DNA from 4 places in the Mesorhizobium sp. M0894 genome. Region 1 is predicted to be linked to each of the others. Evidence: predicted binding sites of a transcription regulator. Region 1 holds the regulator's gene; each other region holds the start of a gene.
What was found. Region 1 encodes LexA, which represses DNA repair genes until DNA is damaged. Its sites were predicted from a motif close to TGTTCNNNNTGTGTTCNG; they were not measured.
Positions count from the first base shown of each region.

Region 2: dinB (DNA polymerase IV) is a predicted target of LexA. The motif match lies at 3,381-3,398, and genes of this name have one in related genera.
Region 3: NKH91_RS07045 (helicase-related protein) is a predicted target of LexA. The motif match lies at 3,498-3,515, and genes of this name have one in related genera.
Region 4: NKH91_RS09030 (ImuA family protein) is a predicted target of LexA. The motif match lies at 3,298-3,315, and genes of this name have one in related genera.

Region 1 covers NZ_JAMYOG010000002.1:298,433-306,286, forward strand. The annotation lists gene moaC (cyclic pyranopterin monophosphate synthase MoaC) at 1-241, shown strand, start outside; gene NKH91_RS04770 (molybdopterin molybdotransferase MoeA) at 241-1,446, shown strand; gene NKH91_RS04775 (hormone-sensitive lipase) at 1,454-2,284, opposite strand; gene kynU (kynureninase) at 2,380-3,627, opposite strand; gene lexA (transcriptional repressor LexA) at 4,099-4,830, shown strand; gene NKH91_RS04790 (ComEC/Rec2 family competence protein) at 4,824-7,289, opposite strand; gene gltX (glutamate--tRNA ligase) at 7,386-7,854, shown strand, end outside.
Region 2 covers NZ_JAMYOG010000010.1:88,807-96,660, reverse strand. The annotation lists gene NKH91_RS20075 (high mobility group family protein) at 1-236, opposite strand, end outside; gene NKH91_RS20070 (hypothetical protein) at 304-546, opposite strand; gene NKH91_RS20065 (XRE family transcriptional regulator) at 755-1,450, shown strand; gene NKH91_RS20060 (hypothetical protein) at 1,671-1,967, opposite strand; gene NKH91_RS20055 (hypothetical protein) at 2,156-2,518, shown strand; gene NKH91_RS20050 (GNAT family N-acetyltransferase) at 2,589-3,047, shown strand; gene dinB (DNA polymerase IV) at 3,451-4,692, shown strand; gene NKH91_RS20040 (FAD-dependent oxidoreductase) at 4,718-6,238, opposite strand; gene NKH91_RS20035 (DUF2182 domain-containing protein) at 6,436-7,329, opposite strand; gene NKH91_RS20030 (DUF1326 domain-containing protein) at 7,338-7,854, opposite strand, start outside.
Region 3 covers NZ_JAMYOG010000003.1:151,012-158,865, forward strand. The annotation lists gene phaR (polyhydroxyalkanoate synthesis repressor PhaR) at 50-658, opposite strand; gene NKH91_RS07030 (acetyl-CoA C-acetyltransferase) at 937-2,121, shown strand; gene phbB (acetoacetyl-CoA reductase) at 2,226-2,951, shown strand; gene NKH91_RS07040 (hypothetical protein) at 2,984-3,283, shown strand; gene NKH91_RS07045 (helicase-related protein) at 3,682-7,086, shown strand; gene NKH91_RS07050 (RNA-binding S4 domain-containing protein) at 7,099-7,485, shown strand; gene fdxA (ferredoxin FdxA) at 7,634-7,854, shown strand, end outside.
Region 4 covers NZ_JAMYOG010000003.1:540,042-547,895, forward strand. The annotation lists gene NKH91_RS09010 (DUF4153 domain-containing protein) at 1-1,254, opposite strand, end outside; gene NKH91_RS09015 (HpcH/HpaI aldolase/citrate lyase family protein) at 1,532-2,413, shown strand; gene NKH91_RS09020 (DUF1737 domain-containing protein) at 2,439-2,645, shown strand; gene NKH91_RS09025 (metallopeptidase family protein) at 2,733-3,155, opposite strand; gene NKH91_RS09030 (ImuA family protein) at 3,339-4,394, shown strand; gene NKH91_RS09035 (DUF6504 family protein) at 4,327-5,805, shown strand; gene NKH91_RS09040 (error-prone DNA polymerase) at 5,802-7,854, shown strand, end outside.

The sequences.
Region 1 (7,854 bases):
CGAGCCGGACGCAGCTTTGCCCGGCCTGAAGGTCACAGCATTGACCCGCGTCACGGGCAAAACCGGCGTTGAGATGGAGGCCCTGAGCGCCGTCTCGGTCGCTTGCCTGACCATCTACGACATGGCCAAGGCGGTCGACCGCGCCATGGTCATCTCCGGTATCAGGCTGGTTGAAAAGACCGGCGGCAAATCCGGCGACTACAAGATCACCGAAGATGGGGTCACCGAGGCAGGCCGCTGATGGCGCTGGTCCCAGTTGCTGAGGCGCTCGAGCGCCTGTTGGACGGCGCAGCTGCACTGCAGGGCGAACGCGTCGCGCTGCTGGATGCCGCCGACCGCGTGCTGGCGGAGCCGGTTGTGGCGCTCCGCACCCAGCCGCCGTTCAACGCCTCCGCCATGGACGGCTATGCCGTGCGGGCGGCTGATATCGCGTCCTTACCAGCAAAGCTTTCGGTGGTCGGCATGGCGCCGGCCGGAAGCGGCTTTGCCGGGACGGTGCAGCAGGGGCAGGCCGTCCGTATCTTCACCGGCGCGCCGCTTCCCGAAGGCGCCGACACCATCGTCATCCAGGAGAACGTCCGCGATCTCGGCCGCGGTGTCGTCGAAGTGACGGAGCCGACGGTGCAGGGGCGAAACATCCGCCGCCTCGGGCTCGATTTCGCCAAAGGCAACGTCCTGCTGCACAAAGGCCGCCTGCTCGACCCGGCGGCCTTGTCGCTGGCGGCATCGGCCAACCACCCCGAGGTCGGCGTGGTCAAAAGGCCGTTGGTCGCCATCATCGCCACCGGCGACGAATTGCTGCCGCCGGGCAGCGAGCTTGGCCCCGACCAGATCATCTCCTCCAACGCCTATGGTGTCGCCGCCGCCGCACAGTCGGTCGGTGCGCGAGTGCTCGACCTTGGCATCGCGCCGGACCGCAGGGAGGCGATCGCTGCGCTGGTGGAAAAGGCCGTGAAGGCTGGCGCGAACGTCATCGTCACGCTGGGCGGTGCCTCGGTCGGTGACCACGATTTCGTCCATGACGTGCTGACCGGGCAAGGCATGACTCTCGATTTCTGGAAGATCGCCATGCGGCCGGGCAAGCCGCTGATGTTCGGGCGGCTGGGCGACATTCGCTGCATCGGCTTGCCCGGCAATCCGGTGGCGAGCCTGGTCTGCACCCAGCTCTTCCTGAAGCCGCTGCTGGCGCGGCTCGGCGGCCGCGCCTTTCAGCAGGATATGCGTGAGGCACGGCTCGGCGCTGCCATGCCGGCCAACGATCTCAGGCAAGATTATGTGCGGGCTGTTGTCACAGACGACGCCGGTACGCTCGTGGCGACGCCGTTCGGCATCCAGGACTCCTCGATGCTGAAAATGCTGGCCGATGCCAACGGGCTGATCGTCCGTGCGCCGTTCACGCCCGCCGCGGCGGCGGGCGCCGCCTGCGACGTGCTGATGCTACGCTGAACCTGCCTCACTCCGAGATCAAGGTCCGGGTCAGCGGATGGTCTGGATCGGCCAAACCGTCGATGATGTTGAAATGATGCCGGTCAGGCTCGACCACCGAACTGGTCGCGGCACCCAGGCCGATCCAGATATTGGCCAGCAACGCGCTCTGGCGCAGGAATTCGGCGCGCTCGCCGCCGCCGGCCCAGCAGGTCAGGCGGGCCTTGTCCATCGGGCGCAGCAGCACCGGGCTTTCGGCCTGCGCCTCGGCCTCATCGATCGCCAGCGTCTCGTTCATGCCGGTGCGCATGATCGGGCGCAAATCGTGCACACCCGAGATCGATACGACATGGCGAATGCGCCGGACAATTTCGGGCGCCAGCGGCGTCGTCGTCGTAACCATCCGGCTAACAAGATGGCCACCGGCCGAGTGTCCGGTCAGCATCAGCGGCCCTGCGACCATCCCCGCCGCCTTGCCGATCGCCGCGCCGACTTCCTTGACGATGCCGCCAATGCGCATCTGCGGACAGAGCGTGTAGGACGGCATCGCCACGGCATAGCCGCGATCAACAGCGCCAGCGGCAAGATGCGACCAGAAACTCTTGTCGAATGCCATCCAGTAGCCGCCATGGACGAACACCACGAGCCCCTTGGGCTTGGTGGCCGGCAGGAAAAGATCGAGCCGGTTGCGTGGGCCATCGCCATAGGCCATGTCGAGCCGCGCCCGGCCCTCGGTCGAAAGCACGTCGCGAAAAACCCGCGCGGGCTCGACCCAGGCCGCCGGCCAGCGATCGCTGCCGGCTATGTTGGCGCCGTTGGCATAGGCGTTGTCCCAATCGGCAATGTGACGTTCGAACACCCTGCGCCCTCCCCTGGCAATATGGCCTTGCAACGACCGTGAGCATCGCGCGGCGCGTCGTCGCCAGCCTCACGATTCCAGCTCTCGCATCAATCTCAAGTGACAGCCGCCTTGATGGCGAAGCGCGCATCCTTCCACGCACCGGTGCGCAGGATGTCCTCAAGCACTTCGACGGCCTGCCAGACATCGGCATAGCCGACATAGAGCGGGGTGAAGCCGAAGCGCATGGTCGATGGCGCGCGAAAATCGCCGATCACGCCACGTTCGATCAGCGCGCGCATGATCTGGTAGCCATGCTCGTGCATGAATGAAATCTGGCTGCCGCGTTTTTCCCCGTCGCGCGTGCTTTCGAGCGTTAGCCCGTAAGTGCCGCACTTTGCCTCGACAAGCTCGATGAACAGATCGGCCAGCGCGATGCTCTTCTTGCGCACCGCCGTCATGTCGACATCGTTCCAGATGTCGAGCGCGCCCTTCAGCGTGCGCATAGACAGGACCGGCTGGGTGCCGCACAGAAACCGGCGGATGCCGGTGCCGGCCGCATAGCCTGGCTCGAAGGCGAAGGGCCGTGCATGGCCCCACCAGCCGGTGAGCGGCTGCTGGATGTCGGCAAGATGCCGCTCAGCCGCATAGATGAAGGCAGGCGCGCCCGGTCCGCCATTCAGATATTTGTAGGTGCAGCCAACGGCAAAATCGGCGTTCGCCGTGTCGAGCTCGACTGGCATCGCACCGGCGGTGTGGCAGAGATCCCAGACGATCATCGCCCCGGCTTCCTGGGCCCTGCGCGTCAGCGCCGGCATGTCGCGCAGTTCGCCCGACTTGTAGTTGACGTGGTTGACCAGCACCACGGCGGTGCGTTCGTCGATCAGCTCTTCGATGCTCGGCGCGTCGACCCCCGAGAGGCGCAGCAGCGTATCTTTTCGCGTCGAAACCACACCCTCAGCCATGTAGAGGTCTGTCGGAAAACTGTCGCCCTCGGCGACGATGACCTGCCGCTCCGGCCGCATGGCCATGGCGGCGTGCAGCAGCTTGTAGATGTTGACCGATGTCGTGTCGCAGACCACCGTCTGGCCGGCCGCGGCACCGATCAGGCGCCCGAGCTGGTCGCCAAGTTCGAGCGGCATGTTGAACCAGCCGGCCGTGTTCCAGGCGCGGATGAGATCATGCGCCCATTCTTCGGTCACTGCCTTGCTCAATTCATCGAAAGCGGCACGCGAAGCGGCCCCTAGCGAATTGCCGTCGAGATAGATCACTCCTTGCGGCAGCACAAAGCGGTCCCGCATCGCGCGCAGCGGATCTGCAGCATCCATCGCCCTTATGGCCACGAGATCGGGAATTCCTGTCATGATTTGTCTGCTCCCCAAGATTCACCGCAACGCCGGACACGCATCGACGGCATCCATCGGTCACGAGCGGTTCTCCATTACCTGGTATCGCGCAGCAAGGCTCCACCGGCGACAAGTTGCCTGACCATGCGGTGGAAACCAGGAGCCAAGCCAACCCAAGGTTGGCGTTTTGAGTTCGTTTCGTTCACGGTGCATTGACCAAACCGCACAGTCGATACGGCTTCAATTCCGTGCCCCTTTGCCGGCTGACGGCCGATACCAGTGCCGCCTTCTGGAAACCCAGAGGCCGCAAACGAAAGCAGAATCAAGGCGATGAGGCCCGCGGCGGTGAAAATGCAGCGTCCCGGTTTGGCGAGTGGTATCGTTACCCGAGCCCTAACACATTCATTAAACTTTAAACAGTTGCGGAACACAACTGGAACAGATAGTGTTTGTTCTGGGTTTGTTTTTCTGATTCTGTTGGGGGTCGCTATGCTGACACGCAAACAACACGAACTGCTTATGTTCATCCACGAAAGGCTGAAGGAAAGCGGTATCCCGCCCTCCTTCGACGAGATGAAGGAAGCGCTCGACCTGGCTTCCAAATCGGGAATCCACCGGCTGATTACGGCGCTGGAGGAGCGCGGCTTCATTCGCCGTTTGCCCAACAGGGCCCGTGCGCTGGAGGTGCTGCGCCTGCCCGATTCGATCGCCCCCGGCCTCAATGCGGCACGCAAGTTCTCGCCGAGTGTCATCCAGGGCAGTCTTGGGCAAGGTCCTCGGCAAGGCAAGCCGACATCGTCGCGCGTCCCTGCAGCCGGCAATGACGACGATGTCGTCGCCGCCGTGTCTATCCCGGTGATGGGCCGCATCGCCGCTGGTGTGCCGATCGATGCCATCCAGCACCAGACGCATTCGATCTCGGTGCCGCCGGACATGATCATGGGCGGCGAGCATTATGCGCTCGAGGTCAAAGGCGATTCGATGATCGAGGCTGGCATTTTCGACGGCGACACGGTGATCATCCGCAATGCCGATACGGCGAGCCCCGGTGAGATCGTGGTGGCACTGGTCGACGAGGAAGAAGCGACGCTGAAGCGGTTCCGCCGCAAGGGCGCCTCGATCGCCCTGGAAGCCGCCAATCCGGCCTACGAGACGCGCATCTTCGGACCAGACAGGGTCAAGGTGCAGGGCAAGCTCGTTGGGCTGATCCGCCGCTACTGAGCTGCGCCCTTGGCGCCGGCTTTTGGCTTGTCGGCTCTGCGGTATGGCGGCATGCCCCGCGCCGCGCGTGAAAATTTCCGCTGCACGTGCCAGGGCCGGTATGATTTTTCGACGGCGAAGCGGATTTCGGCGCGTGTTGCCGCTTGTGGATCGAAATAGACGGCCGCACTTCCCGCGCGCGCCAGTTGCCGTTTGGTGACGACGAGGACCAGCCGGTCGTAGTAGCAGGGATTATGGGCGGTGGCGTCGTCGATGACGATCAAGCTGGCAAAGGCGCAGGCTGGCCGTGCAGTTTCGCGGTCATTGGCTAGCGCGATGATCGCGCCGGATGGATGCCTGGCAAGGCAGAGACCGTCCGTGCAAATGAACGGCATGCCCGGCGGTAAGTCGGCCGGATCGGCAATGTCGAATTGCGGATCGTTCTTTCCAGGTGTTTCCGGCGCGACGATAGCCTCTGATGTGAGCGCGCGTTTCCAGTTGTCGATGGTGAACTCATTCGGGCGTGCCCGGTTGACCGCGAGTTCCCCGCTGCCGATCGGCAGCGCGACGAGCCGTGCGTCCTCCGAGATCAATACATCGGGTACGCGCGTCTGCGTTGTCGTTAGCAAGCCGGCGAGCGCAAAAGGAAGGGCCACGAGCCGCAACCAGGTCGTCGCCATGCTGGCAATGACGAGGGCGATCGTCACCAAAAGGACAGATCTCAGCGAAATCAGCCCGACCGCATCGATCGGCGAGCGCTCGGAGATCCACCCGGACAGGGCGATCATCGCCGTCAGCCCCTTGCCCATCACGTAGAGGAAAGGCCCATCCGCGCCGAACGGCATCGCCAGCGCACTGAGGACGGCGAAGGGCATGACGACCAGTGAGACAATAGGCATGATGGCCAGATTGGCGAACAGGCTGAGCGGCGCCACGCGCTGGAAATGCCATATGGCGAAAAGCGCCGTGGCGCTCCCTGCAATGATCGAGGTCATCGCCAGGCCGCCCATGCCCAGCAGTACCTTTCTAGTGGCAAAGCGTAGCGGCGACCGCCGGGGCGGCGGCGTGGTGGCCCCGCCGGCGCGGTAATCGGACCAGCCTGCATAGGCGCCGACAAGGGCCGCCGTCGCGGCGAAGGACATCTGGAAGCTCGGACCGACCACCTCGTGCGGCGACACCAGAATGACCGCGATGGCCGAGATCGCCAGGTTGCGCATGGTGAGCGCGGCCCGGTCGAACAGCACGGCGATAAGCATCACCGCCAACATGATGAAGCTGCGTTCGGCCGCCACCACAATGCCGGAAAAGACGAGGTAGGCCGCAATCGAAAAAAGCGCGGCGGCCGCCGCGTATTTCTTGACCGGCCGTCGCGATGAGAAATCGGGAAACAGCGCAAAGGCGCCGCGCAGCAGCGCCATAATGGTGCCGGCGACCAACGCCATATGCAGCCCCGAGATGGAGATGATGTGGTAGATGCCGGTACGCCGCATCGCTTCGTTGATCTCCTCGGGAATGCCAGCGCGCACGCCGACGATCAGCGCAGCAGCAATCTCGCCCTCGGCGCCGCCGATGCGGCTGCGGATATGGTCGGCGATGGATTCGCGCGCGTCTTCGATCGCGGAAGAAAGCCGCGCGGCAAACGGCATGCTGCCCGACGACACGACTTTCGGATTGCCGAGAAAAAAGCCGCTGCCGCCGATACCGGCAAAATAGCTGTCGAAGGAGAAATCATAGCTGTCGGGCCGCACCGGCCCGGTCGGCGGCAGCAGCCGCACATAGCCGGCGATCTCGGAACCGGCGGTCAGCTCAGCCGGTATTTTCATCGCCGAAACGCGGACCCGTTCCGGCATGTAGCGCAGTGTCGGCCTGGCGGTTGAGATCACATCGATCGTCAGCCTGATGCGGCCGCTCGCCATGGGCTCGAACGATACGACGCGACCCGTGAGGCGCGTCGAGATTTCGGAACCGAGCATATGCGTTCCGACACGCCAGGTCTCGACCTTGGCGGCAAGCACGCCAAGCGCGCAGAGCAACGCCGCCATGAAGCACAGGCGGGTTCTGGGCCACGACCGCGAGGCGACGGCACAGAGGGCTGCCAAGGCGACGATTGCGATCGGCTGTGGAAAGGCCGGCTCCACCGCCAGCGCAAAATATACGACCACCCCGCATGCGAGGAACACCGGCACCAGCAGGAAGGCGACCCCACGGTCGAGCTCCAGGCCGACCGCCGAGGTTACGCCGTTGCGGATACGGGACGGTGACGGGAGGCGGAAACGCCGGCGTAGGCGCACGATGGGCTCGGCCGCGGGCACGAGAACCGTTGCTGGGTCGCTCGCCGGCAGCGACGGGGCATCAAAGCGTGGAACCGGCAGCAATGCCGGTGCCGGCAGGACAGGCACGGGCGCGGCAAACAGCAAGCGTTCGCTGACGCCGCTGCCAACGTCCTCGCCCTCGCCCGCACCACGGCCTCGCACAGCCATCGGGTCTGCCCCTTGCGCCCTCGACCTCCTATGCTACATGAACGCGCAACGCGCGAAAGTCCGCAAACCCACTTCCTTCGCCTGCCTGAGAGTTCCATGCCCGACAAGGTCGTCACCCGTTTTGCCCCCTCGCCCACCGGCTATCTGCATATTGGCGGGGCGCGCACGGCGCTGTTCAACTGGCTGTATGCCAAGCACACAGCCGGCACGATGCTGCTGCGCATCGAGGACACCGACCGCGAGCGTTCCACCGATGCGGCAACCGCGGCCATCCTCGACGGGCTTTCCTGGCTTGGCCTGACATGGGACGGTGAGCCGGTGTCGCAGTTCGAGCGTGCGCCGCGCCATCGCGAGGTGGCCGAGGAACTCGTTCGCATGGGCAAGGCCTATTATTGTTACGCGACGCCTGCCGAGTTGGAGGCAATGCGCGAGAGCGCACGGGCCAAGGGGCTGCCTCCCCGCTATGACGGCCGCTGGCGCGATCGCGACCCCTCGGAGGCGCCGGCCGGCGCCAAGGGGGCGATCCGCATCAAGGCGCCGACAGACGGCGAGACGGTTGTGCATG
Region 2 (7,854 bases), on a different contig from region 1:
TCTGGTGCCGATTTTCCATGCCGGCCGCCCGACCGTCCGCTACACCAGCCCTTGGATCTGGCAAGGCCGATGGCGTGCAGACGGGCGGTGCGGTGGACGATGCCGATGATGGCCGCGCGCGAGGCCGGGCGGCCGCGTTGCGCACTCAGCCGGGCGGCGATCTTCGCGGCCGACAGCCCACTCATCAGCCAGTTCTCGATTTGTTCCAATTCGGAGGGGGAATAGCGGGCGGCCATGATGTTTTATTCCCTGCAAAGGTGGTTGTGTGGCGCCGGCTTCGCCGGCCTCAGGCTCGAAAGCCGGTCAGCCCTCGCGTGGCTTGCTACGATCGAGCTTCATCTCGGCCGCCTGCCTTGTTGCGCCGGAGACTGCCTTGGCCGCCCGCTTGTCGAAGGCGATTACTGTGCCGTCGTCGGTGCGGATGCAGGAAACCGCGGCATCCGCATTGCCGGCCGGCAGGCAATTCGTGGCCGGAGCCGTGAGGGGAACGGCTCCGGCTGTTCCGGCCGCTTGCGCTGCCGGATCCGAGGCGCGAGCCTCGGGCATCGTCCCGGCCGGGGAGGAGGACAGCCAGGACGAAGGGGAAAAGGTTGGCACATGACTATCTCGGCCGCCTCCTTGGCGCTGGGGGGCGGATTCGAGGACCGAAAGCTGGCGGAGCGACTTGTTCATGGCCACATAAGAGCATAACTTAAGACGTAATGCAAGCTATTCTTGCATAGACGAAACCGAATCTTGTGCCTCAGATGGAGCCATGGTGAAAACTGCACTGTCGATCAAGGTCGGGGCGGCGATCCGCCGGGCGCGCAAGCAGCGCGGCCTGGTGATGCGCCACATTGCCGAGCACAACGACACCGACGTCGCTGCCGTCGGCAATTGGGAAACCGGGCGCAACCTGCCCAAGACCGAGAACCTTTTGAAGACCGCCGCCTTCCTGCGCGTCGACCCGGTGGCGCTCGGCAAGGGCGAGGTCGTCTTCCTCGAAGATGCCGGGCCGGTTGCCGATGCCGAGATCGTCACCGATCCCGGCCCCCTGCCCGCCGGGCCGATGGACATCCAGCTTCTCGGCACCGCCGTCGGCGGCGACGATGGCGACTTCACCTTCAACGGCCAGCCGGCCGGCTATGTCCAGCGGCCGCCGGGGATCCGGCATCTGCGCAACGTGTTTGCGCTGCACGTGCTGAGCGATTCGATGGTGCCGCGCTACGAGCCCGGCGAGATGATCTATTGCGGCGGCCGCGAGGCCGTGCCCGGCGACCATGTGGTGATCGAGACGCTGCCCGAGGAGAACGAGCAAAACGGCAAGGCCTTCATCAAGAAGCTGGTCAAGCGCACCGCCGCCGAGCTGATCGTCGAGCAATACAATCCGCCCAAGACGCTGACCTTCAACCGCTACGCGATCAAGAACGTCTTCCGCGTCATCCCGCTCAAGGAACTGCTGGGGTATTGACGGGCGCTTGTTGCCTTCTCCCCTTGTGGGAAGGTGGATCGGCGCACAGCGCCGAGCCGGATGAGGGTGCTGGAAGGAACGCGGCGGAGGAAATGTAGACGCGATTTTAAGCACTTACGCCATCAAGGTAGCGATCCGTCCAACACCCCTCATCCGACCGAGCTTCGCTCGGCCACCTTCTCCCACAAGGGGAGAAGGGAAGAGCAGCACGCCCTCCCCCTCAAGCCCGCCTCGATTGCTCCAGCTCTCGACCGTTGAGCAGGCGCGCCTCGGCGCGGGCCCGCTGCCGGTCGTCGATGAAGGCAGCCTGGATCGAAACGGCGGCGCCCGGCAGGCCGTCGGCCCGGCAGGCCTTGCAGATCAGGCGCCCGGAAAGTGCTGATAGCGGTGTCTCCGGCCTCACCCCATGCCGCTTGAGCTCGGCCGGCTTCCACCACCTGTTGCGGCCGCAATCGATGCACTCGACGGCAATCGAGACGACATCGGCGATCGTCGCTTCCTTGCCCGCTAATGCCATGGCCATCCCCATCGTTGTTCCTGCTTTGTTCACATCATTATCGGTTTTCGAGGCGGAGTCGAGTCGGTTCCGCTTACACCAACGTGAAAGTTTCACTTGTTCATTTATTTGAGTTATGCTTCTATACCATGCAAGCTGGAATCGGCGCAGCCGCGGCCGCTCCGTCCACCGAATGCAAGGGAGTGACGATGGACCTCGCCCAGTTCGCCCAGGCCTGCGGTTATGCCGGCGACAGCCCGGCCATGCTTGCCGCCTTCGCGGCCATCCGCCAGGACGGCATCCGCACGGCGCGCCAGGGCCATCGCCAGCGCAAGGCGGCGATCGACCGGATGAAGCCGAGCCGCGCTTTGTTCCTGGCGGCGATCCGCCCGGCGCAGTCGGCCGAGGAGGCGATCGAGGACGCCGCCCGCTTCCTGTCGATGTTCCGCAACATGCCGCACTGGCGACAGGAAAGGCGCAGCGCCGACCTCGCCCGCGCCAGGCAGCAGCGCCTCTTCGCCCGCTTCTTCCGCCGCTACGGCTATCGCCTCTGGGCGTTGGAGGCCGCCTGAAGACGCGCGCCCCCCTTGCAGTCAAAACGGATATTGCGATCGCCAACACTGCGCCGTATGTCTCCGCGCGATGAGCGAGATCGAATTCCGTCGTGCCCAGGCGCCCGACCTGCCGGCGATCGTTGCAATGCTTGCCGACGATGCGCTCGGCGCAGACCGGGAAGACCCGTCCACGCCGCTCGCGCCATCCTATCTCGATGCCTTCAGCGCGATCGATGCCGATCCCAACCAGTTGCTGGCCGTGGCCGTCGAGGCCGGGCAATTGGTCGGAACGCTGCAACTCAGCTTCCTTCCAGGCATTTCGAGGAAAGGCGCCTGGCGCGGCCAGATCGAAGGCGTTCGCGTCGCCCGGCAATGGCGCTCTCGCGGCGTCGGCAAGCTGATGATCGAATGGGCGATTGAAGCGTGCCGTTCGCGCGGCTGCAGCCTCATTCAGCTCACCACGGACAACAGTCGACGGGAAGCGCACACCTTCTACGAGCGCCTCGGTTTCACCGCCAGCCATCTCGGCTACAAGATGGCGCTGTAGGTCGCTGCAGCAGGCGCCGTCGGCGAAGCTGCCGATCTCCCCCCTTGCGGGGGAGATGCCCGGCAGGGCAGAGGGGGGTGCTGTCCCTCCGACCTGTCAACCAATCGGAGCCAAACCCTCAGGCTGATTCGAGTTGGCAACAACTGAAGTCGAAGTTGGCGATCCGTCCCACCCCCCTCTGTCCTGCCGGACATCTCCCCCGCAAGGGGGGAGATTGGATGTTGCTTCGACTTTCGCCAACCACCAACGCTGGAACGCAGGCAGACAGAGGGCGCCAAACTGAAACAATTGCCCTTCACCTGCCCTCCGCGCCGCTTGACAATCCGCCCACAATGTTCTCTTTATGTTCTCATCAAAACTCTAGACAAGGCGGCGTTCGAACCGCCGCGGGCGAACGGGCCGGATGGAAGCCAACATCCTCCACGCGGATCTGGATGCCTTCTATGCCTCGGTCGAACAACTGCTCGACCCGGCCTTGCGCGGCAAGCCGATTGCCGTCGGCGGCGGGGTAGTGCTCGCCGCATCCTATGAAGCCAAGGCGTTCGGCGTGCGCGGCGGCATGCCGGGACGGCGGGCGCGGGAACTCTGCCCGCAACTCATTTTCGTCGGCGGCCATTTCAAGGACTATCAGCGGCTGGGCGATGCAGCGATCAAGGTGCTCGGCGATTTCACGCCGGTGGTCGAGCGGATTTCCATCGACGAGGCCTTTGCCGACGTCGCCGGCTGCACCCACCTGTTCGGCTCGCCGGCCGAGATCGCCGGCAAGATCCGCCACCGCGTGTGGGCCGAGCTCGGCCTGCCGATCTCGGTCGGCGTAGCCCGCACCAAGCATCTGGCCAAGATCGCCTCACAGGTCGCAAAACCCGACGGGCTGGTGGTGGTCGATCCGCGCCACGAGCTGGAGTTCCTGCACCACCTGCCGGTCGAGCTGATGTGGGGTGTCGGCCCGGTCACCAGGGAGCGGCTGGCCGGCATCGGCGTCAACACCATCGGCGAGCTGGCGAAGACCAACAATGGCGCGCTGGAGCGCCTGCTCGGACCGGCGGCGGGAGAGAAACTCAACGCGCTGGCGTGGAACCGCGATCCGCGCAAGCTGGAGACGCAGCGCCGGGCGCGCTCGGCCGGCGCGCAATCGGCGCTCGGCCGAAAACCGGCCGAGGAGCAGGTCTTCGTGCCTGCGCTGCTGCATCTGGCCGATAGGGTCGCCACAAGATTGCGGGCGAAATCCCGGCCCGGCCGCACGGTGACGGTTCGTGTCCGCTTTGCCGACCTGCGCTCGGTGACGCGCTCGATCACGCTCGACCAGCCGATTTCGGCAACCGCCATGCTGGCCGAGATCGCCGAGGCGCTGGTGCGCAAGGTGCTCATCGACCATCCGCACGAAAAAACCATCTCGCTGCTGGCGATCGCCGTCTCGCATCTGGAGCAGCATGCCGGCCTGCAACTGGAACTGCCGCTTGGGCTCGACGACGACCGCCGCCGCCCCGGCACCAGGAGGGGCGCGGCGCGCTGGACCGCAGATCGCGCCGTCGACAAGATCCGCGATCGTTTCGGCTGGGAGGCGGTCGGCTACGCCTCGGTCGCGCTCGGACTGTCGCGGTCCGTTCCCGACGCGTTTCGCGAGCTCGCCGAAAAGGAGCTGTGAGCTGCGCGGCCGGGGCGAAAAAAGATTATCCGACAGGAGCCAGGGGCGATACTGCCGGCCCGTTCAAGGCCGTGCCATCGACGGCAAAATGCGAGCCGTGGCAGGGGCAGTCCCAGCAGCGTTCCAGCGAGTTCCAATGAACGTGGCAGCCGACATGGGTACATGCGGCCGAGCGTTTGTAGAGCGTGCCGTCCTCGTCGCGAAAAGCCGCGACTTTGGTAAGACCTTCGCGGACGATGGCGCCCTGCCCCGGCCGCAGCTTGTCGGCGGAATCGATTTCACCAGGCGCGACATACTCGGCAAAACTCCTGATCGCTGTCGCATTCTCCGCTAGATAATCGGCGATCGCCCGTACCGTCTTGCGAGAGGGTTCGTAAAGTTCCCGCCAGGGGCTTTCCCCCTTCAGAATCAGGTCCGAAATCAACAGGCCGGCCACGACCCCATGGGTGATGCCCTGGCCGGAATCGCCGGTAGCAACGAAGACTCGCCGATCACCGGGATTACGACCGATGAATCCGGCATAATCGACCGTCTCCATCACCTGCCCGGACCATCGATTGGCTTCCGCGCCGATGTCGGGCACCAATTTTTTGATCCAGGCCGCCAGGGCCGTGAAGCGGTGGTCGGCGTCGTCGGCCTGCCCTGTTTTATGGTCTTCACCACCGACGATCAGAAAGTCGGTCTTGCCTTCGCCAGGCTGCAGACGGACGTAGTGATAGGGGTCCAGCGTGTCCCAATAGAGTCCATCCGGCAAAACGTCGCGCGCGATCTCGAACGACATCGCGTAGGTCCGATAGGGCGCTTGCTTGGTATGGAGCGCGACCCGATCGTTGATCGGCGAGTTGGTGGCGACAACGGCCGATTTGGCAGACACGGCAAAGCCCGAGACCGTGCTTACGCGCACGCCGCTGTCGGTCTCCTCAACCTTGTCGACGATGGTCTCCGCATAAAGCGCGCCGCCGTGCGCGCGGATGCCGGCAGCCAGCCCGCGGAGATATTTGAGCGGGTGGAATGTCGCCTGATTGGCGTAGCGAAGGATCGGTGCATCCGAAAAGCCTGCAAACGGCACGCCTGCGGTTTTCTCGACGCCGACACCGATTTTCCGGGCGGCGTCCAGTTCGCGCTCGATGACGGATTCCTTCCTGCCCGACGCCGGAAACAGAAAACCGTCGAGGCGGCGGAAATCACACGCGATACCCTCCGCCTCCAGGATCGATTGGATACGGTCAATAGCGGCCGACTGGCTTTGATAGTAAATCCGCGCCAGTTCCTCGCCGCGCAATTTGATCAGTTCCGAAAAATAGTCATCGCAGATCGATGACAGGTGCGCGGTGGTGCGGGCCGTCATGCCGCTTCCGATCCGGCCGCGATCGAGCACCGCCACCTTTTGCCCGGCGATGGCCAGTTCGTAGGCGACCGACAGTCCGACAATGCCAGATCCGACGACCACGACATCGACCTGTTCACTCCGCTCGAGCGGAACCGCATCAGACGCTACTTCGGTTCTCGCCCAAACGGATACAGTCCTTTCGTCGCCGACATTCATGGCGGAGCCCTTCATACTCGACATTCGGATAAACGGACGCCAGGATTCAAAGTTCCTCGACGCCTGAATGCCTGCGTAAGCTTGACGTCACCGCCGGTCCGCCCCGACGCGTTGTGAGCCGGCCTGGCTGGGGCGGTGCACTTGGCGCCAGGAGCGATCGTTTCCTGCAAATGCGACATTCGAGGCGGCCCTGGTCGTCAGACCAAAAGCGTTGCGCTGCCCCAGGCGATCAGGGCGATGCCGGCCGCCCGGCCAACCCACTGGCCGACAGGAAACACCTTTTCAACCAGCACCAGAATAGCGAGCCCGGCAACCCACACCAGATTCATTATGCCACCCACGAACAATAACGCCATCAGCATCCAGCAGCATCCGACACAGAACGCCCCGTGCAGTGCGCCCAAACGCAGCGCGCCAAGTGTGTGGGGACGCCAGTGGCGGGAAAGGAACGCCGTCGGCTTCCTGCAATGCGACAGGCAGGCGTTCTTGAGCGGCGAGAGCTGATACAGGCCCGCGGCGATCAGGACGATGCCTGAAAGCCAGCGGCTCTGCGAACTCATCGTCGCCGCGGTAACGAATGCCTCGCGTTCGAGCAGCCAATGCAACGCAGCTGCCGCGACGGAGAACCCCAGCCAGACCAGGAGATAGCCTGCCATGAATACGCCGGTGGGCGCGAGCTTGTCCTGGATCTGGCCCTGTGCGAGCGCATGGCGATGCACGCGCGCATAGAGCAGGATAGTCGGCGCCGCACTCGGGGACATCATCGCAACCATCATGACCCACCACATCGCAATCATCAGCGCCCAGATCGCGGCCCCCCAAACCCGCGGTTCGGTCGCCATGGCCATCGCGCTCATGTCCATCCCGCTCATGTCCATGCCAGACATATCCATGCCAGACATATCGGAGGTCATGTCGGCGGTTTGCTGGTGGGGGAATAGCGCGACCCTCGTCATCTCCCACGCATTCATGCCGAGCCCTGCACCGGCGACGATATAAAGCCAGCCCAGCAGGCACAGCGCCGCCACGCCCGCAATCGTGATGACGCGGTCGCGTCTGAGCAGCCGTTCCAGTGGCGACCCACCGTCCATGCGGCGCGTCAGGCTCGCACCACCCCGTGATTGTTGAGATGCAGCCGGGCGAACTGGCCGTAACTGTCCTTCATATTCACCTGAACCGGCCCGCTGGTTGTGCTTGAAGCGCTGCCGATCTCGGCGACCGCATATTCGAAGCCGTTCGGCAACACGATCTGAGCGCGCGAGTCCGCGCCCGTCACCTTGTTGTGAATCGGTTCGCCGACCGTTTCGATGTAGTCCTTGACGAAGATGCGGCCCCTGCGGCCGTCGATATCGAGGTCGAGATCGATCTTGGTGAAAACCGGATCATTCATTTTTGTCACGGTTGAGGCGTAAACGGCGAACATCGTTGCGAACGGGTCGGTGTCCTGGCCGGTCATGATGCGCAGCAGCGCGTCACGCTGCCGGTCGGTTGCGCTCTCGTCGACGAAAGCGATGGCTTCACCGTGGCCTTCGTGGATGGCGCCAGGCCATTTGAAGATCGCCGCGATCCGGAGGCCGTCGAGGGCGGTCTCGCCATGATGACCTTCATCGATCTGG
Region 3 (7,854 bases), on a different contig from region 1:
CACAGGCCTGCTGAGGGAAATTTTGGGCCGGCGCTTCGCCGGCCGGCAGTCACGACATCGTGTCGAGCTTGCGCTGCATCGCGGCGATCTGCTCCTTCAGCTCCTGAAGGTCGTCCGGTTTTTCCGGTGTTTCTTTCCTGGCCTGTTCGGCCGGTGCTGCTGCCGGCGCAGACCCCGCAGGCGGGAACGGCGTGAACAGCCGCATGGCGTTCTGGAACATTTCCATGTTACGCCGAGTCTGCTCCTCCAGCACCTTGATCGGCGTCGCGATCTTCATCATGTCCATCGGCGACTTGCCGAGGGCATCTTTCATCTGCTCGCGAAAGCGTTCCTGCTCCTTCGAGAAGGCCAGCATCGACTGTTCGAGAAAGCTTGGCACGATCATCTGCATCTGGTCGCCGTAGTAGGCGATGAGCTGACGCAGGAACGGGATCGGCAGCATGTTCTGCCCGTCCTTGTTCTCCAGCTCGAAGATGATCTGGGTCAGCACCGGATGCGTGATGTCGTCGCCGGTCTTGGCGTCCTGGACAGTAAAGTCCTCGCCTTTTTTGACCATTTCTGCGAGATCCTCGAGCGTCACATAGGTGCTGGTGCCCGTATTGTAGAGACGGCGATTGGCATATTTCTTGATAACAATAGGTTCGTCTTTCGCGGCCATCTGCATCCTCCCCGGACACCGGCCAGCTTAAGTAAGCCGCCGGTAACGATTGCGCCTTGTTAAAGGATATGCGCAAAAGCGTCATGAATCCAAGCTGTTTGTGCAGTGCGGGAACATTTTATGCTGCGCAGCACGGATGGGCCGTCATCGCAGCGACGCGCGGCCTGCTTGCCGCGGAGGAACGCCATGCCCATTTCGGGTTTGACTCGGGTTGTGGAAAGGGCAAGAAAAGTCCCCGACGGCACCCGAAATCGCTCCCCGAAAGTCTGGAGAAGAACATGTCCGCTTCCAACGCCATCGTTGTCGCCAGTGCGGCGCGCACGCCTGTCGGCTCCTTCAACGGCGCCTTCGCCAACACGCCAGCTCATGAACTGGGTGCCGTCGCCGTCAGGGAAGCGCTTGCCCGCGCCGGCGTCGACGGCAAGGAGGTGGACGAGGTCATTCTCGGCCAGATCCTGACCGCGGCTCAAGGGCAGAACCCGGCGCGGCAGGCGGCCATGGCCGCCGGCGTGCCGCAGGAGGCGACCTCCTGGGGCCTGAACCAGCTCTGCGGCTCCGGCCTGCGCGCCATCGCGCTCGGCATGCAGCAGATCGCCCAGGGCGATGCAAAAATCATCGTTGCCGGCGGCCAGGAATCGATGTCGATGGCTCCGCATGCGCAGCATCTGCGCGGTGGCGTCAAGATGGGCGATTTCAAGCTGATCGACACCATGATCAAGGACGGCCTGACCGATGCCTTCTATGGTTATCATATGGGCAACACGGCGGAGAACGTCGCCCGCCAGTTCCAAATCACCCGCGACGACCAGGACCAGTTCGCACTGGCTTCCCAGAACAAGGCCGAGGCTGCGCAGAAAGGCGGAAAATTCAACGACGAGATCGTTGCCTTCACAGTCAAGGGCAGGAAGGGCGACACGATAGTCGACCAGGACGAGTACATCCGCCATGGCGCGACGATCGACGCCATGACCAAGCTCAAGCCCGCCTTCGACAAAGACGGCACGGTGACAGCAGCCAATGCTTCCGGCATCAATGACGGCGCCGCCGCCGTGGTGCTGATGACCGAAGCGGAAGCCGCAAGGCGCGGCATCACGCCGCTGGTGCGTATCGTTTCCTGGGCGACCGCCGGCGTTGACCCGCAGATCATGGGGACGGGACCGATCCCCTCCTCGCGCAAGGCGCTGGCCAAGGCCGGCTGGTCGGTCGGCGACCTCGATCTGGTCGAAGCCAACGAGGCCTTCGCCGCGCAGGCCTGCGCCGTCAACAAGGACATGGGCTGGGACCCGTCCATCGTCAACGTCAATGGCGGGGCCATCGCCATCGGCCATCCGGTCGGCGCCTCGGGCGCCCGCATCTTCAACACGCTGGTCTACGAAATGCGTCGCAGAAGTGCCAAGAAAGGTCTTGCCACGCTGTGCATCGGCGGCGGCATGGGCGTTGCCATGTGCGTGGAAGCATTGTGATGAGATAAGCGATACGAATAGGATACTGGCGCAAAGCGAGTAGGGAATAGAGGGCAAACCCTACCGCTTCAACGCTCAGTCATCTGCATTTCCCGGGAGGACACATGACAAAGGTTGCAATCGTCACAGGCGGGTCGCGCGGCATCGGCGCGGCGATATCGGTCGCCTTGAAAAGCGCCGGCTATTCGGTTGCCGCAAACTACGCCGGCAATGAGGAAGCGGCAGCAAAGTTCAAGGCAGCGACCGGCATCCCGGTCTACAAATGGTCGGTCGCCGACTACGAGGCCTGCGCTGCCGGCATCAAACAGGTAGAGGCCGATCTCGGTCCCGTATCGGTGCTGGTCAACAATGCAGGCATCACGCGCGACGCGATGTTCCACAAGATGACGCGCGAGCAATGGAAAGAGGTCCTCGACACCAACCTTTCCGGCGTCTTCAACATGACGCATCCGTTGTGGGGCGGCATGCGCGACCGCAAATTCGGCCGCGTCATCACCATCTCCTCGATCAATGGCCAGAAAGGGCAGGTCGGCCAGGTCAATTATTCGGCCTCGAAGGCCGGCGATATCGGCTTCACCAAGGCGTTGGCCCAGGAAGGCGCGCGCGCCGGCATCACCGTCAACGTCATCTGCCCCGGCTACATCGCCACCGAGATGGTCAAAGCGATGGACGAGAAGGTGCTCAACGAGCGTGTCCTTCCGCAGATCCCGGTCGGCCGTCTCGGCGAGCCGGAGGAGATCGCGCGCTGCGTCGTCTTCCTCGCTTCCGACGATGCCGGGTTCATCACCGGCTCGACCATATCAGCCAATGGCGGGCAGTACATCGCCTGACCGTTTATCTTTACGTTGAGATAGATACGCGCTTGGACGAACGGGCCTGCAAAACGGCCCGTTTCTATAGCGGTCTTCCCGTTGCAAGATCTCGATTCAGCACGCTGCCCCAATCCGGCACGCAAAGGTTAACGGCCGCTGCGCAGCCTGTGCAAAAACTGCCCGGCAGCCTGTGGATTCTCGGTGGAAAAGCTGTTCACAACACAACATGTTGCGGTGAACAAACCAAGAAACTTTGCCTATCGCTGATTCGTCGCCGATTCGTTCCGGCTTTGAGCGGAACGTTAACGGCGAGAGCCGAAAACACCCTCGAAATGATTAAAGCGCATTAGGAAACATCAATAATTTCATAATGTTGGGCGAAGCAGATTGGCCGGCCACGATCATTCACCGGCAAAGGTTAACGGTGGTGCTCGTTTGAATGCCGCCTGCATGAATCGGGCCAGTTTCTGTGATTCAGCATGTGGTGAGACTCGCCGGCAGAAATCCCAGATGTAGCCGTGAACAAAACCTGAATCAGCGCGAGTCAGTGATTCGTCGCTGATTCGTTCCAGACTCGTTCCAACTGTTAATCGGGAACAGATTTCTGGCTTCGAACCGACCAATCAGCCTGCCCTCGGCACATTCCGCTTTCGCTTCGCGCCCGAAATCCCTATGTGTCGCCTGTCATACGCGGCCAATATGGGCGCGCTCCCGACAATGCGAGGCAGAGAGCCTTATTTCCAGGCCGATGAACATCCATCCGAAACACACTGAACCGCTGATCCTGTCGGGTCGAGACGTGACGGCCGTGCTCGGCCCGACCAATACCGGCAAGACCCATCTCGCCATCGAACGCATGGTGGCGCATGAGAGCGGCGTCATCGGCCTACCGCTCAGGCTGCTTGCCCGCGAGGTCTATACGCGCGTCTGCGAGAAGGTCGGCGCCCATAAGGTTGCGCTCATCACCGGCGAGGAAAAGATCCAGCCGGCGGGCGCGAAATACTCGGTCTGCACGGTGGAAGCGATGCCGCGCGAGACCGACGCCGCCTTCGTTGCCATCGACGAGGTCCAGCTCGCTGGCGATCTCGAACGCGGCCACATCTTCACCGATCGCATCCTGCATCTGCGCGGCCGCCAGGAGACGCTGCTGCTGGGTGCGGCCACCATGCACGGCATTCTGCAGCGCCTGCTGCGGGGCGTGTCGGTGGTGACCCGGCCACGGCTGTCGCATCTTGCCTATGCCGGCTCGAAGAAGCTGACCCGCCTGCCGCGGCGCACCGCGATCGTCGCCTTCTCGGCCGACGAGGTCTATGCCATCGCCGAGCTGATCCGCCGCCAGCAGGGCGGTGCCGCCGTCGTGCTCGGCGCGCTCAGCCCGCGCACCCGCAACGCCCAGGTGGCGCTGTTCCAGTCGGGCGATGTCGACTACCTCGTCGCCACCGATGCCATCGGCATGGGCCTCAACCTCGACCTCGACCACGTCGCCTTCGCCCAGAATCGCAAATTCGACGGCTACCAGTACCGCAACCTGACCGCGGCCGAGCTCGGCCAGATTGCCGGCCGTGCCGGCCGGCATCTGCGCGACGGCACCTTCGGCGTCACCGGCCAGGTCGATCCGCTGGATGAGGAATTGGTCAAGAAGATCGAGGCGCATGATTTCGATCCGGTGAAAGTGCTGCAGTGGCGTACCGCGCATTTCGATTTCGCCAACCTCGATGCGCTGAAGCGCTCGATCGAGACCAACGCCCCGGTCGAAGGCCTGACGCGCGCACTGCCGGCCGTGGACGCGCAGGCGCTCGAGCATCTGTCGCGCGACGAGGACATCCGGGCACTCACCACCGACGCCAGGCGGGTGGCGCTGCTGTGGGAAGCCTGCGCGCTGCCCGACTACAGGAAGATCGCGCCGGCCCAGCACGCCGACTTGATCGCCTCCATCTACATGGACCTTGCCAGGCACGGCCATGTCGACGAGAACTACATGGCCGAGCAGGTGCGCCGGGCCGACACCACTGAAGGCGATATCGACACGCTATCGCACAGGATTGCCCAGATCCGCACATGGACCTTCGTTTCCAACCGGCCCGGCTGGCTGGCCGATCGGGCACACTGGCAGGAAAAGACGCGCGAAATCGAAGACAGATTGTCGGATGCGCTGCATGAGCGGTTGACGAAACGTTTTGTAGACCGCAGGACTTCCGTCCTCATGCGGCGCCTTAGAGAAAACACGATGCCTGAAGCCGAAATCAGCCCAACCGGAACCGTCCTCGTCGAAGGCCATCACGTCGGCGAGTTGCAGGGTTTCCGCTTCACCGCCGACCAGAGCGCCGGCGGCGAGGACGCCAAGGCGGTGCGGGCGGCGGCGCAGAAGGCGCTTGCCGCCGAGTTCGAGGCGCGTGCCGAACGCTTCGGCGCCTCGGCCAATGGCGACATCGCGCTGGGTTCGGATGGCACGCTGCGCTGGATCGGCGCGCCGATCGGCACGCTGGTCGCTGGCGAAGAAGCTTTGAAGCCGCGTCTCGTTCTGCTCGCCGACGAGCAACTCACCGGCCCGGCCCGCGACAAGGTTGCGGCGCGCGCCGAGCGCTTCGTCAATTTCCAGATCGAATCCCTGCTGAAGCCGCTGGTCGATCTCAAGAATGCCGAGCAGATCACCGGCATCGGCCGCGGCATCGCTTTCCAGCTCGTCGAGCATTTCGGCCTCATCAACCGTCGCGACATCGCCGACGAGATGAAGTCGCTCGACCAGGAGGGCCGCGCGGCGCTTCGCCGTCTCGGCGTGCGCTTCGGCGCCTACCATGTCTTCGTGCCGGCGCTGATCAAGCCGGCGCCGGCCGGGTTGATAACGATGCTGTGGGCGCTGAGAAACGACGGCAAGGACAAGCCCGGCTTCGGCGATGTCGTTCACGCACTGGCCTCCGGCCGCACCTCGGTGGTCATCGATCCAACCTTCGACAAGACCTTCTACAAGCTGGCGGGCTACCGCAATCTTGGCCGGCGTGCTGTACGCGTCGATATTCTCGAACGGCTGGCCGACCTGATCCGGCCGGCGACCAACTGGAAGCCGGGCCTCGGGCCTCGCCCCGACGGCGCCTATGACGGTCAGTCCTTCATGGTCACGCCGCCGATGATGTCGATCCTCGGCGCCACCGCCGACGACATGGAAGAAATCCTGAAGGGGCTCGGCTATCGCGCCGATGCCAAGCCGGCGGCCGAGGTCAAGGCGCGGCTCGAAGCACAGGACAATGCCGCGCGTGAAGCGGCCGCTGCAAAGCAGGCGGCGGAAGAGGCAACGCGAGCCGAGCAGGCGAGGATGGCGGAAGCAGCTGCCGCGGCAGAGCCGCCGGCGGAGGTTTCGGAGCCTGTGTCGGATGCGGCTCCTGTTGCGGAGGCGGCCGAAGCCGTGACCGAAGCGGCGGCAGAGCCTGTCGCGGAAGACCAGCCGCAAGCTCCAGCCCCTGAAGCTGCGGCAGAAGTCACGCAAGAGACCCAGCCCGCCGCCGAAGCGGCTGCAGAACCAGCGGTTGAGCCAAGGACGGAACTTGGGGCGGAAACTGAGGCTACGGCACCGGCAGAGCCGCCGGTTTCCGACACTATGGAAGCATCGCCGGCCGAACCTGCAGCAACGGCGGAAGCCGTCGCCGGCGAAGCTGCCCCAGAAGCCGAGGAGCCAAAACCTGTGCTGTTGTGGCGGCAGGGTCGTTTCGACCAGCGCCCGCGTCATCGCCAGCATGACAACCGCCCCCGGGACAATCATCGGGACAGTCGCGCGCGCAATGGTCAAGCTGCGCCGGACGGCCGCAGCGATGCGCCGGTAGATGCCGGCGGGCAACCGACGCCGGGCGACCGGCCCGCCCGTCAAGGGCGCCACGATCAGCGCGACGGCGCCGGCAAGCCACGCTTCGACCGCAGCAAGTTCAAGCCCAAGCCGCAAGGCGAGGCGGCAGAGCAGCGCGCCGGCAAGCCGCAAGGCGAACGCCTCGACCGGCGCGAAAACCGGCCCGACTGGAAGGCTGGACGGCAGGACGGCAAAGGCGGCGCCCAAGGCGCAAAGCCCGCCTTCCAGCCAAAGCCGCGTGAGGAACGCCCGGTCCGCTTCGATCCGGACTCGCCCTTCGCCAAGCTCGCCGCGTTGCGCGACCAGCTGAAGAAGTAAGCTGTTCGTCCGATGGTCACTGATGCCCGCCAGCGCATCGACAAGTGGCTGTTCTTCTCGCGCGCGGTAAAATCACGCACGCTGGCAGCCAAGCTGGTCGTCACCGGACGCGTCCGCATCAATCGCGACAAAGCAGCGCAGGCATCCGATACGGTCCGGCCGGGTGACGTTTTGACCATCACGCTCGAGCGGCGGATCTTCGTCTGGAAAGTCCTTGGCACCGGCGCACGGCGCGGCCCGGCCGAAGAAGCCCGCCTGCTTTACGAGGACATGTCGCCGCCCCCCGCGCCCAAGGGCGAGGCGCTTCCGGATGCGGTGCCGCCGTTGCGCGAGGCCGGCAGCGGTCGCCCGACGAAGAAGGAACGCCGCCAGACCGACCACCTGCTCGGCGACGATTGAGCAAGGTCGAACTTCCGCTTTGCCGGGCCTCTGGAATTCCATTCCGGAAACCCCGGCACCGCTGGCAAGGGCTGCCCTTGCCAGCGGCGGACAAAGGCGTTACCTCACCAAAAAAGCCCAACAAAATGGGACGTCCCGGAGCCGACCAATGACCTATGTCGTGACCGACAATTGCATAAAATGCAAATACATGGACTGCATCGAGGTCTGTCCGGTCGACTGTTTCTACGAAGGTGAGAACATGCTCGTCATCCACCCGGACGAGTGCATCGACTGCGGCGTCTGCGAACCGGAATGCCCGGCCGACGCGATCAAGCCCGACACCGAGTCGGGCCTCGACAAATGGCTGCAGATCAACACCGAATATGC
Region 4 (7,854 bases), on a different contig from region 1:
GTGCTCGACATTGTAGTTGGCGATCAGCGCCGCGAAGTTGACGAAGCAGCAGGCATAGAGCGTCATTGAAAGCGTCAGAAGATTGGCGGAAAGCAGCCATTCATTGGATTTTTCGAACGCGATGCGGGCGATGATCAGGGCAAGGCCCGCCGCCACCAGTCCGATCCAGACGAAGGCGGCGATGCGCCAGTAGGTCAGCGCGTAGATGCCGATATAGAGGTCGAGCCGCAGGATCGACGAGATGACCAGCACGATGTTCTGCGCCACCCAGACGTAGACCAGCCGGCGGATGAGCGGATCGCTGGAGGTCGTGCTGCCCGGCCGCAGCGCCGCCAGGACGAAGCCGGCTGCGAGCAGCGCTGTGATGATCAAGGGATAGGCGCCGCGATGCGCATAGGCGGCGTAGGTCAGCCCGTCGGGAAGCGCGATGCCGCCCCACAGATAGGTGGCGTCGAGCGCGGTCTGCATCGCGAAAAGGATGTTGAAGACGACCAGCGCACGAAGAATCGCGGCCTTGCCGAAGATGATGTCCTCGATCGCCTTGGCGGGTTTTGTCGTCGCCCGGCCGACAGGCACAGGCGACAGCACACGCGGAATGGAGCGGAGAAAGCGCGGTAGGCGCGGGCGCAGAAAGGCCCAGACGCCGACCAGCACGAACAGCCAGAAGGCGAGACGCGGCAGCTGGATGAGCTCGAGCAGTGCCATTAGGTCGATCAGCGACAGCCAGTATTCGACGACCGGATTGGCGGCGCCGAACAGCGCGAGAAACACCGCGCCGAGGCTTAGCGGCATGACCCAGACGGCAATCGTCGCAAGGCGCACGCGCCGTCGGCCAAGCTGCCGGGCCGCCTTGCGCCAGCGAAAGAAATCCAGGACGAACCGAAAGGGCGTTGCAAGCAGGAATAGCGAGAGTTGGCCGGCAATGCGGGCAACCCCGTGCTTCAACCGCCCGGCCAGCGAAAGCGCGAAGACGGCCAGCGCCGCCAGCCCGATCGAGACGGAAAGCGCACTGACATTTTCCGCGAGCGGCAGCAGCGCCACAAGCAGCGCAACTGGCTTGAACCAGGGCCTGCCATCGTTGAAGGAGCCGAGAGGATGGACAGCCATGCTCGTGGTGGCAATCGCAACGCCGAACAGGAAAAGCGTGATGCCGGCCGGTTGGCTATAGAAGAAAAAATCGGCCAGCGCGACGAGCAGGACGGCAACGCCGAAGCGGCTGCAATAGCTCGGCGCCGGCGTGAGGAACGCTGTCATGATCGGGCTTTCTCGGCCGCTTTGATGCGGCCGGAATATCTGGGCGGGGATTTGCGGACGAAAGGGAGGAGGTTTGCCGGGGGCGGATCGACAAGCCACCAGCTGTCGCGGCGAAGCCGGTACGGCAGGGACCAACGGCAATTTGTTTGCTCTTGCATGCCGCCTTGTCGCATTCTGTCGGGTGGCAAGCGGGGCGGAGACGAGGAGATTTTCCGAAATTGCGTGCAGTTTTTATGCACGGCTTGCCTCGGCCGTCTGCAGGCGGCATAGATCGGACATGACTGCCGAACCCTCCCGCCCGCGCCGCTCGGTGCTTTACGTCCCGGCTTCGAACGACAAGGCATTGGCCAAGATCCGGTCGCTGGCCTGCGATGCCGTCGTCATCGATCTCGAGGACGCCGTCGCCCCGGCCGACAAGCTTTCCGCGCGCGAAAAACTGGCGGGGATTTTCGCCGGCCGTTCCAACCGGCGCTGCGAGATGGTTGTGCGCATCAATGCGCTGTCGAGCGAATGGGGCGCCGACGATCTGCTGGCTGCGGCAAAATGCGCTCCCGACGCCATCCTGCTGCCCAAGGTCGACACGCCGCGCGACATTCTCGAGGCCGGTGACGTTCTCGACGACAATTTTGCGCCGGACGAGGTCAAGCTATGGGGGATGATGGAGACACCCAAGGCGCTGCTCAACATCGGCCCGATCGCCGAGCTTGGCCGCGACCCAGCCTCTCGACTGGTTTGTTTCGTTGCCGGAACGAATGATCTGGTCAAGGACACCGGAATTCTCACCACGCCCGACCGGCGCTATCTCGTGCCGTGGCTGATGCAGATGGTGCTCGCCGCGCGCGCCGGCGGCCTCGACCTGCTCGACGGTGTCTTCAATGATTTTCGCGAAATGGACGGGTTTGCGCGCGAGTGCACGGAAGCGGCCGCCATGGGCTTCGACGGCAAGTCGCTGATCCATCCGGCCCAGATCGAGGCCGCGAACCGCGCCTTTGCGCCGTCGCCTGAAGCGATGGCCGAGGCACGCGCGGTCAAGGAAGCCTTCGCGCTTGCCGGAAATGCCGGCAAGGCGGTGATTGCGCTGAACGGAAAAATGGTCGAACGGCTGCATTTGGCGCAGGCCGAAAAACTGCTGGCGAAGGCCGCCGTCATCGGGGCATGATTGGCACTTACGACAGGAATGAAAAATGAAACTCTACCGCTTTTTGTCCGGCCCGGACGATGCCAGCTTCTGCCACAAGGTGACGGCGGCGCTGAACAAGGGCTGGCACCTGTTCGGCTCGCCGACCTATGCCTATGACAAGGAAGCCAAGACCATGCGCTGCGGCCAGGCCGTGGTGAAGGACATCGAGGGCCAGGAATACGGCCCCGACACCAAGCTCAGCGACTGGTAGCGCTGACATCGCTTCGGGTGCCCGCGAATGCGGGACACTTCTGGACGCTGGCGCGAAGGAACGCTGCGCTCTCCAGTCAAAACGACGTCACTCCGCTGCCTCTTCGATCTTCTCCATATCATCGTCCGACAGGCCGAAATGGTGACCGATCTCATGGATCAGCACATGGGTGACGATGTCGCCCAGCGTCTCCTCGTTCTCGGCCCAGTAGTCGAGGATGGCGCGGCGGTAGAGCGTGATGCGGTTCGGGCCTTCGCCGGTCTGCGGATTCCAGCGCTCGGCGATGCCGCGCCCCTCGAACAGGCCGAGCAGGTCGAAGGGCGTTTCCAGCGAAAGGTCGTCCATGATCTCGTCGGTCGGGAATTCGGCGATCTGAATGACGATCTCGCCGGTCAGCTTGCGAAACTCCTCCGGCAGATGGGCATAGGCCTCCAGCGCCAGGAGCTCGATTTCCTCCATCGTTGGCGAAAGCTGGTCGTGCCAGATGCGTGTTTGGTAGATGCGAGCCATGCTTTGTCCTTTGATCCCGGCATATAGGCTTTCGGGCCGGACTCGGCAAATGGCCGAGCTGGAGTGCCCGTGTCATGCCATCAAGGCAGGAATAAATTCCCCATGACTCCGCTTGACTCTTTGGCCGCCCTCTGGAATCTATAGGAACATAACAGGAACAATTGTGAGTGGAAGCTGACCGTCATGGCGACAAGCGCCGTGGCGCGGGAGACTGTTTTTGCCCTGCGCCGCCAGATCGCGAAGATCGAAGGGACCTTGTCCGAGCGCCTGGAAGCGCCGGCCGGTTCCTCGTTTGACGCGGATGTGCCTCGCCAGAGTCTGGCATCCTCTCGGAATCCGACACCCGCTCGGAATCTGACCATTGTCAGGCGCGGCCTCGCCGTGGCGCCGCCCGATGCGTTTTTGCGCACCGGTGCCGAGCGCCTCGATGCTGCGCTGAGCGGCGGCCTGCCGAAGGCGGCGCTGAGCGAGTTTCATGGCGCCGCGACCCGCGATGCCGGAGCAGTCGCCGGTTTTGTCCTGTCGCTCACCAGCCTGATCCTCAGCCAGGGGCCGCGACTGCCGGTGCTGTGGATCGGCACATCCGAGGTGTTCCGCGAGGCCGGCTTTCCCTATGCCCGGGGGCTTCACGCCTTCTTCGGCATCGAGCCGGAGCAATTGCTGTTTTCCGAGGCGCCAAGGCTGCTCGATGCGCTGTGGGTCGCCGAGGAGGCTGCCAGGATGACGGCGCTGGCCGCAGTCATCCTCGAAATCCGTGGCAACCCGCAGCGGCTGGATCTCACCGCGACGCGGCGGCTGCACGCCCGGGCGCAGAGTGCCGGCCGGCCGCTGTTCCTGCTGCGCCAGGCCGGCGAGCCCGAGCCGACGGCAGCGCCCGTCCGCCTCATCCTGTCGGCGGCACCGGCGGCAGCGCGCGAGACGATCGCCGGGCCGCTCGCCGGCTCGATCGGCCGGCCCGCCTTCACCATCACCATCGGCAAGAGCCGCACTGCCTTGCCCGGAAAATTCACACTGGAGTGGAACCCCGATGAACGCATATTCGAAGAAAGACGGGGCGAGGAATGGGCAAAGAATCCTGTCCCTGTGGTTTCCACATCTCGCCGCCGAGAGGATCCTGCGGCAGCGCCTGGGGCGGTCCTGGCGTTCCCGGCCGTCGGATCACCTGCCGCTGGTGATCAGTCACCGCGACCGGAACGCCCAGCGCATCGCCGCCCTCGACGAGCGGGCCGAGGCGCTTAACCTGAAACGCGGCATGGGCATAGCCGATGCACGCGCCATGCATCCCTCGATCGACATCGTGGAGGCCGATCCGGAAGCCGACCGGCGCCTGCTCGAAGGCCTCGCCGACTGGTGCGACCGCTATACCCCGCTGGTGGCGCTCGACGGGGCCGATGGCCTCTATCTCGACGTCACCGGCTGCACCCATCTTTTCGGCGGCGAACGCTCGATGCTGGACGACATCCTGTCGCGTTTTTTCCATCAGGGCTTCGATGTCCGCGCCGGGCTTGCCGCCACGCCGGGCTCGGCCTGGGCGGCGGCGCGGTTTGCCGGCGACCGCATCGTTCCCGATGGTGAGGAGGAAGCGCTTCTCGCGCCCTTGCCGTTGGCGGCACTGCGCATCGATCCAGAGGTCCGCGCCAGCCTCGAAAGCGTCGGCCTGCGCACGGCGGGCGCCGTCATGGCGGCACCGCGCGCGCCGCTGGCCCGCCGCTTCGGCGCATCGCTGCTATTGCGCCTCGACCAGGCGCTCGGCCGCCTCGACGAAGCCGTGTCGCCGCGCCTGCCGGTCGCGCCGCTTTCGGTCGAACGCCACCTCGCCGAGCCGATCATGCTGACCGAGGACATCGAGCGGCTGACAGGCATGCTGGCGGCCACATTGAAGAAGGACCTCGAGCGTCGCGGCGAGGGCGCAAGGCGGCTGGCGCTGCTGCTCTTTCGCGTCGATGGCGGCGTCAGCCGCATCGCCGTCGGCACCTCGCGACCTTTGCGCGAGCCGCTGCTGATCCAGAAATTGTTTCACGAAAGGCTTGCCGCGCTCGAACAGGATATCGACGCCGGCTATGGTTTCGATCTCGTGCGCCTCTCGGTGCTGACCGCCGCCGCCTTCGACATGCAGCAGGCAGACCTTGCCGGCGAGACGAACGACGGGGGCGCCGACATCGCGCTTTTTGCCGACCGCATCCGCGCCCGGCTCGGCGAAGGCGCGGTCTTGAAGCCGGTCGCCGTCGAGAGCCATCTGCCGGAGCGCGCCGTCGCCGCCATTCCCTTCGCCGAAGCGCCGCAGAGAAGCTCGCCGCCGAAGCAGCCGGACAAGGTGAAGGATGCTCCCACGACCGTCTTCCAGCCGGAACGGCCGATCCGGCTTTTCCGTTCGCCCGAGCCGATCGAGGTGCCGGCCACCGAAATGCCGGATGGCCCACCTTTGAACTTCCGCTGGCGGCGCGCGCTCTACCGGGTCGCGCGCGCCGAAGGGCCGGAGCGCATTGCGCCTGAATGGTGGCGAGAGGCGGCGGGACGGGAAGATGCGCCGACCCGGGACTATTTCCGCATCGAGGATGCCGACGGCCGCCGTTACTGGCTTTACCGCCAAGGCCTCTACGGCGCCTCGCAGCCCGCTCCGCGCTGGTTCATGCATGGAGTCTTCGCATGAATGCGCTGACAGCCGTTCCCTATGCCGAATTCGGCATCCAGTCGAACTTCTCGTTCCTGCGCGGCGCCTCGAAACCGGAGGAGCTGGTGGTCGCGGCGAAATTCATGGGGTTTTCAGCGATCGGGCTCGCCGACCGCAATACGGTGGCGGGCGTCGTGCGCGCCTGGCAGCAGGCCAAGGTGGAGGGTGTTTCCTATCATCCCGGCTGCCGCCTGGTATTTTGCGACGGCACGCCGGACATTCTCGCTTACCCGCAGAACCGCAAGGGCTGGGGCCATCTCTGCCGCATGCTGACGCAGGCCAATTTGCGCGACGAAAACGAAAAAGGAGCAACGCTTCTCAAACAAAGCGATCTTCTCGAATGGGGCGATCTCTTGTCGCTGGCCATCCTGCCGGATGTGTCGACGGGCGCGGCCGATAGCCTTGCTGTGCTTAGCCGGCTCACGGATCGCTTCGGCGAAAGCCTGCGGTTTGCGGTTTCGCCGGATTACCGCGGCAGCGACCGCTTCCGTATCGAGCAGGCGGCGGCGATGGCCGAACTGGCCGGCATCCCGCTGATGGCGACCAACGATGTGCTCTACCATACGTCGGAACGGCGCCCGCTGCAGGACGTGCTGACGGCGATCCGCCTCAATGTGCCCGTCGCCGAGGTGGGGCTGGAACTGGCGGCCAATGCCGAGCGTCATTTAAAGCTACCGCTGGAGATGGCACGGCTTTTCCGCAGGCATCCGCAAGCGCTGGCGGAAACGCTGCGTTTTGCCGGCGAGCTGAGCTTCTCGCTCAGTGACCTGCAATACAACTACCCCGACGAGCCGACGGAATCGGGCCTCGGGCCACAGGCCGAGCTGGAAAGGCTGGCCAAGGAGGGGGCCGCCATCCGCTACCCCTCGGGCGTGCCCGCTTTTGTGACGCAGCGCATCGAGGAGGAGCTCGCTCTGATCGAGCGCCTGAACTACGCGCGCTATTTCCTGACTGTCTACGACATCGTCAAATTCGCCCGCAGCCAGAACATTCTCTGCCAGGGGCGCGGCTCCGCCGCCAACTCGATCGTCTGCTTCTGCATCGGCATCACCGAAGTTGGCCCGGACAAGATCGACACGCTTTTCGAGCGCTTCATTTCCGAAGAAAGAAACGAGCCGCCCGACATCGATGTCGATTTCGAGCATGAAAAGCGCGAGGAGGTCATCCAGTACATCTATTCCAAATACAGCACCAAGCGCACCGCGCTGGCCGCCGCCGTCGTCAGCTACCGCGGCCGCTCTGCGGTGCGCGAAGTGGCCAAGGCGATGGGCCTGTCGGACGACGTCCGGAGCGCGCTGTCCAGTTCGATCTGGGGCTGGTCGACCTCGGAGCTCGGCGAAAAGGAGACAAAAGCCGGCGGCCTCGATCAGACCGATCCCTCGACAAGGCATGTGATCGAATGCGCCAACGAGATCATGGGCTTTCCCCGCCATTTGTCGCAGCATGTCGGCGGTTTCGTCATCACAAGGGACCGGCTCGACGAGATCGTACCCATCGTCAAGACGGCGATGGACGAGCGCAAGATGGTCGAGTGGGACAAGGACGACCTCGACGCGGTGAAAATCCTTAAAGTGGACGTGCTGGCGCTCGGCATGCTGACCTGCCTGCAGCGCGCCTTCACCCTGCTCCAGGATCATTATCCCGAGGCGCGGGACGCATATGGCCAACCCTATGTGTTGGCCACTCTCCCGGCCGAGGACAAACATGTCTACGACATGATCTGCCGCGCCGACACGATCGGCGTCTTCCAGATCGAATCGCGCGCGCAGATGTCGATGCTGCCGCGGCTGCGGCCGAAAAACTTCTACGATCTCGTCATCGAGGTGGCAATCGTGCGGCCCGGCCCGATCCAGGGTGACATGGTCCACCCTTATCTGCGCCGCCGGCAAGGCAAGGAAAAGCCCGAATACCCGAAGCCGGAACTGGAAAAAATACTCGGCAGGACGCTGGGCGTGCCGCTGTTCCAGGAACAGGCAATGAAGATTGCCATCGTTGCCGGCGGCTTCAGGCCGGGCGAGGCCGATGAAT